DNA from 2 places in the Escherichia fergusonii ATCC 35469 genome. Region 1 is predicted to be linked to the other one. Evidence: predicted binding sites of a transcription regulator. Region 1 holds the regulator's gene; the other holds the start of a gene.
What was found. The regulator CRP, encoded in region 1, controls carbon source genes, mostly activating them, when cyclic AMP is high. The targets are predictions, from matches to a motif close to ATGTGANNNNNNTCACAT.
Positions count from the first base shown of each region.

Region 2: the regulator CRP is predicted to act here: its motif matches at 2,026-2,043, upstream of EFER_RS04220 (YfcZ/YiiS family protein).

Region 1 covers NC_011740.1:3,386,111-3,389,264, reverse strand. Annotated here, with positions in the region: gene EFER_RS16735 (YccS/YhfK family putative transporter) at 1-1,475, opposite strand, end outside; gene crp (cAMP-activated global transcriptional regulator CRP) at 1,526-2,158, opposite strand; gene EFER_RS16725 (OsmC family protein) at 2,463-2,867, shown strand; gene EFER_RS16720 (phosphoribulokinase) at 2,922-3,154, opposite strand, start outside.
Region 2 covers NC_011740.1:835,878-839,031, reverse strand. Annotated here, with positions in the region: gene fadI (acetyl-CoA C-acyltransferase FadI) at 1-1,298, opposite strand, end outside; gene EFER_RS04220 (YfcZ/YiiS family protein) at 1,637-1,921, opposite strand; gene fadL (long-chain fatty acid transporter FadL) at 2,294-3,154, shown strand, end outside.

The DNA.
Region 1 (3,154 bases):
ATAATGGTATCGATAAGACGCGGAAGGATGTACTGCTCACCGTTCAACCACAATAGTTGCAGGGTATACACTGCGGTAATGGTAAAGCCGACCGTCGCCCAGCCGTAGTTTTTGCGCAATATCAGGTAGCTGGCGAGGGTGGTAATCAGCATCAACGTCAGGGTGTAACCTTCGGGAATTTTAAAGTGCAGCGCCACGCCCGCAATGATTAACCCGACCACGGTTCCCACGGAGCGATTCACAATCCTCAGACGGGTTGCGCCATAGCCATTTTGCGTCACCAGCAATACCGTCATCAGGATCCAGTACGACTTCGGCAGATGCAGTGCGGTGCCCATCAGGCTGGCAACGCTTAACATCACACTGAGTCGTCCGGCATTGCGTAGCGCCGGAGACTTTAGTGACAGATAACTTTTCAGTGCCGGCAGTAACGGCATTCGCCGCTGTTTATCGGCCAGTAAATCACGGGCATAGAGCGGTTTTTGGGTGCGTAGTACACGAGCGATGCGGCTGAAGTGCCAATAGCAGAATTGCCCAACAGGATTATCCGGATGCTGGCGGGCGATTTTTTCCAGTGCGCCAATTTGTTTTTCCATCGTAAAGCGCGTCGGCAGGCGATGGTAAAGAATGTCATCAGCCAGCACGCGCAGGCGAGTGGCGACAGTTTGCGCATTCCAGCGGATAACTTCTTCCGCATGGCTACGCTCGACCAGCTTTTGCACCTCTTCCGGCTGATGCAAGCTGACCGAAATATGTTCCTGTAAATCCAGCGCCTCCTGGAAAATACGCAGCATCCGCTTGTAGTCAGTATTATTTTGCGCGGAAAGCATATGCATTTGCTGATAGCACTGAGTAATTAAATCGACCGCTTTTTGCTGGCGCACCAGCAGTGGTGGCAATGCTTTTTCAGGATCGGTGTGCTGGGTAAGCAGGCTGTATTTGGCTTCGCAGTAATCCGCCAGTTCACGGTACAGCAGACTTAGTGACTCGCGTAGCGGTTGTTCGCGCCAGATCCAGAACCAAAACCAGTTAAACAATCCGTACCAGAGAGTGCCCAGCGCATAGATGAGCAACGGTTCCCAGACTGGCATGTATCCCGCCAGACTGAGGGTAAAAATGGCGGCGAGCAGCGATGCGGGAAGCAATTTTGCGTGCAATGGCCCCAGCTCAGCAGTGACACCAAGCACCAGCGTTAATCCGGTCAGCAAAAAGGGCAGGGGAACATCTTTTGCCAGTAACAGCTGTGTCAGCAAGCTACAGGTGGCAAACAGTGACGCACCAATGATTAAGCGTTTGAAAAAACGTTTATGAGGCGTATCAAGGCCCGCAATATTGCAACAGGCAGGAACGAGGGAGAAGAGCAGACCGAATCGTAATTCGCCAAGCATTAACCCAACGGCCACGGGCAAACATAGCACTAGCGTTTGTCGTAGTGCATAGTTGATATCGGGGTGATAAATCAGTCTGCGCCACATCGGGGGAAACAAAATGGCGCGCTACTCAGTAACGCGCCACTCCGACGGGATTAACGAGTGCCGTAAACGACGATGGTTTTACCGTGTGCGGAGATCAGGTTCTGATCTTCCAGCATCTTCAGAATGCGTCCCACGGTTTCACGAGAACAGCCGACAATCTGACCGATTTCCTGACGGGTAATTTTGATTTGCATACCGTCCGGGTGAGTCATGGCATCCGGTTGTTTTGCCAGGTTCAGCAGAGTCTGTGCAATGCGGCCCGTCACGTCGAGGAACGCCAGGTTGCCCACTTTCTCTGAAGTGACTTGCAAACGACGCGCCATCTGTGCAGACAGACGCATCAGAATGTCCGGGTTTACCTGAATCAATTGGCGAAATTTTTTGTACGAAATTTCAGCCACTTCACAGGCGGTTTTCGCACGTACCCATGCGCTACGTTCCTGGCCCTCTTCAAACAGGCCCAGTTCGCCAATAAAATCACCCTGATTCAGATAGGAGAGGATCATTTCTTTACCCTCTTCATCTTTGATCAGCACTGCCACAGAGCCTTTAACGATGTAGTACAGCGTTTCCGCTTTTTCACCCTGGTGAATAAGCGTGCTCTTGGATGGGTACTTATGAATGTGGCAATGAGACAAGAACCATTCGAGAGTCGGGTCTGTTTGCGGTTTGCCAAGCACCATGCGCGGTTATCCTCTGTTATAAGCTTTCTCCAGAGCCAGAAAACGCCGCTGTCTCTGGATTGCCGAAATGTGCTTCCCGCTATCTGGGAAGAGGCTGTCAAATACGTACTGCATCTGTTATGTGAAGTCCGTTACACACATGCAGTACATCAATGTATTACTGTAGCATCTTGACTGTTTTAGCATAGCTTTCGCCGTGTGTCTCCTGGTGTCTCGCTTCAGCTTGACTCAGGTCGCCTTCTGTTGCGCGATTTGGTCAGTACGCGTACGCTGTGAATAAATTTGATGCAGTGGAGTGGCAAAAATGCAAGCGCGAGTGAAGTGGGTCGAAGGGTTAACTTTTTTGGGCGAATCCGCATCTGGTCACCAGATTTTAATGGACGGCAACTCTGGCGATAAAGCGCCAAGTCCGATGGAAATGGTGTTGATGGCGGCGGGTGGTTGTAGCGCCATTGATGTGGTTTCTATCCTGCAAAAGGGGCGTCAGGATGTTGTCGATTGTGAAGTAAAATTGACCTCTGAACGCCGCGAAGAGGCACCACGCCTGTTTACGCACATTAATCTGCATTTTATCGTCACCGGTCGCGACCTGAAAGACGCAGCAGTTGCGCGTGCGGTAGATCTCTCTGCCGAGAAATATTGTTCAGTGGCGTTGATGCTGGAAAAAGCGGTGAATATTACTCACTCGTATGAAGTGGTTGCCGCGTGATTTAATGTCAGGAGTACGATGCCGGATAATTGTTTATCCGGCATATTAGCAGAGTTACTCGATTTTCTTTCCTTCCATCAATCGTTGCACCAGTGGCAGCATAATTAACTCCATTGCCAGACCCATTTTACCGCCCGGCACCACTAATGTATTGATGTGGGAAATGAATGAGCCCTGCAACATCGCCAGCAGCCAGGGGAAATCGATCCCTTCCAGATTACGAAAATGGATCACCACAAAGCTTTCATCCAGTGATGGAATGCCCTTTGCTGCGAACGGGTTTGAGG
Region 2 (3,154 bases), 2.0 Mb from region 1:
AGAACCATTGCTGCACCTAAACCACCAGCAGCACAGGCTGTCACCAACCCGAAACCGCCGCCTCGACGACGAAGTTCATGGAGCGTTTGGGTAATCATTCGTGCGCCGGTAGCGGCAAAAGGATGACCATAAGCGATGGAGCCCCCCAGCACATTAAATTTACTGTCATCGACCTCTCCTGTCGCATGAGCGCGCCCCAACACATCGCGGGCGAAACGTTCACTACCGAGCAACTGAACATTGGCCAACGTCTGCGCTGCAAAGGCTTCATGCATATCAATCAGTGTAAGATCTGCCAGTGTCAGTCCTGCACGATCCAGTGCCAGTGGTGTCGACCATGCCGGGCCGAGCAACATGTCCTGCCAGACATCAATGGCTGTAAAAGCATAGCTGCGTAAATATCCCAACGGTGTTAGTCCAAGTTCTTTTGCCCGGCTTTCTGTCATCATAATGACTGCAGCTGCGCCATCCGTCAGTGGCGTACTGTTCGCTGCGGTTACCGTGCCATGCTTACGGTCAAATGCCGGGCGCAAGCGGGCATAATCGGCAAGTGTGGAATTACCACGAATATTGTTATCTTCACTCAATGGCGCTTTATAAGGCGGAACATAAGCTGTCATCACCTCATTCGTCAGTTTGCCTTCGCTCCACGCTTGAGCTGCTCGTTGATGCGAACGATGTGCCAATGCATCCTGCTGTTCACGGGTAATGCCATAAGTTTTTGCCATTTGCTCAGCGGTATCGCCCATACGTAAGCCAGTGGAGTATTCGGCAACCGCAGGCGGTACAGGCAATAAGTCGTGAAGACGCAGACGAGAAAATAATTTCAGCCGCTGGCCCAGCGTTCTGGCTTTATTAACATCAACTAATACCCGCGCCAGCTTCTTGCTGACGCCAATAGGCAATACTGAAGAAGAGTCAGCTCCTCCGGCGATACCTGCACGTATGGTTCCTGCCATCAGGCTTTCAGCAACATTTGCCACCGCCTGGAAGCTGGTCGCGCAAGCGCGGCTGACGCTGTATGCATCGGTATGAACACTCATCCCTGTGCCCAACACAATTTCACGTGCGATGTTGGGGGCTTCCGGCATTTGTACCACCTGACCAAACACCAGTTGTTCAATCGCAGCAGGAGGAATTTCACTACGAGCAAGTAGTTCACTTACCACCATTTTTCCCAGATCAACAGCGGGAATGCCATGAAAAGCTGTCGCCTGACGCGCGAATGGCGTACGTAATCCACTAACAATGGCGATACGATCGCCCTGGCGGGTGACCAGCGGTAAAACCTGCCCCATAACAATCCCCTGTAAAAATTATAATTAAGTGGTCGGACCTGATCATAGTCTTAACTAATTTTTTACATTTAGCCAAGCGAAGATAAATGAAATTGAGAGCCAGGACACAGAGGAAGAAGACATGAGCTAAACAGGAAGTCGACATACGAGTGAATTCCCTGGAGCATACAGAAGTAAGTGACTGGGGTAAGCGACAAATCCGCATGGATTGCCCTGTAAGGAGTGAGGCCCATAAAGGGGCCGAATAACCCGCAGACGCAGCACATGCAAATTGAAGTATGGACACAAAAGAAAACGCCTCTACCGCAGTAAACGGCAGAGGCGTTAACAGGAAGGGATTAACGTAACCCTAACTGGAAGATCAGCATTTCAGCTTCGCAGGCGAAGACAAAATCGACGTCCAGACGAACGCCATCAGACTCTTCAGTGAAGGTTGGAACAATTTTGCACGGATCAGATTCAACACTACGTGCTTTCTCGCTCAGCGACGCCAGCATTTCTTCTGCTTCTTCACGGGTAGAGAACACACGGCTGTATGACGCGGTGCAATCGGAGTTGTCCATGATGGTGCCAACATCCATACAGCAGCAAACCGGGGTTTCATCAGCACTGCATTTACTCATTGTAGATTTCCTCTGTATTTGCACCCAGGGTGCCAGATAAATGTTCGGAATATTTTACTCCGCTGAAAAACGGTGCTCCAGTCGAGAATTATGTAAAATCGGATAAGTGACCGAAATCACAATTAAAAATGATCTAAAACAAATTTCATTCAACAGGGTGAGTGCGCAACCCCACATTTTTGCCAGCTGGATCTCGTTTCTTAGATCACTTTTGAAAAATCTCATAAACATACTTGCAACATTCCAGCTGGTCCGACCTATACTCTCGCCACTGGTCTGATTTCTAAGTCGTACCTCAGACCCTACACTTCGCGCTCCTGTTACGGCACGTAACATAGTTTGTATAAAAATAAATTTTTTGAGGTTATGGTCATGAGCCAGAAAACCCTGTTTACAAAGTCTGCTCTCGCAGTCGCAGTGGCACTTATCTCCACCCAGGCCTGGTCAGCAGGCTTTCAGTTAAACGAATTTTCTTCCTCTGGCCTTGGTCGGGCCTATTCGGGTGAAGGCGCTATCGCCGATGACGCAGGAAACGTCAGTCGTAACCCGGCATTAATTACCATGTTTGATCGTCCGACATTTTCAGCCGGTGCGGTTTATATTGATCCCGATGTAGATATTACCGGACGTTCTGATTTAACCGGCCAGAGTGCAAACGCCAAAAATATCGCCCCAACTGCGTGGGTTCCTAACCTGCACTTTGTCGCGCCGATTAACGATCAGTTTGGTTGGGGGGCTTCAATAACGTCCAACTACGGTCTGGCTACGGAATTTACCGACAGCTATTCCGCAGGTATTTACGGTGGTAAAACTGATCTGCAAACCATTAACTTTAACCTCAGTGGTGCTTACCGTCTGAATAACAACTGGAGCTTTGGTCTTGGTTTTGATGCTGTTTATGCCAAAGCAAAAATTGAGCGCTACGCCGGTTCGCTGGGACCATTGTTGTCTCAACAGTTGATTGCCGCGGGGGTGCCCGCTTCGTTAACCAATGGTATTAATACCCCGGATTCTCAAATTGCTCATCTGAAAGGTGACGAATGGGGCTTTGGCTGGAACGCCGGTATTCTTTATGAACTGGATAAAGATAATCGTTGGGGCCTGACATACCGTTCAGAAGTTAAAATCGACTTCGAAGGGGATTACAAAAGTTCTATTAACCCAAATCTGAATAGCATTTTGGGTAGCATGGGCTTACCGTATGGCACAATGGGTGCAACCCAAAATGGGTCC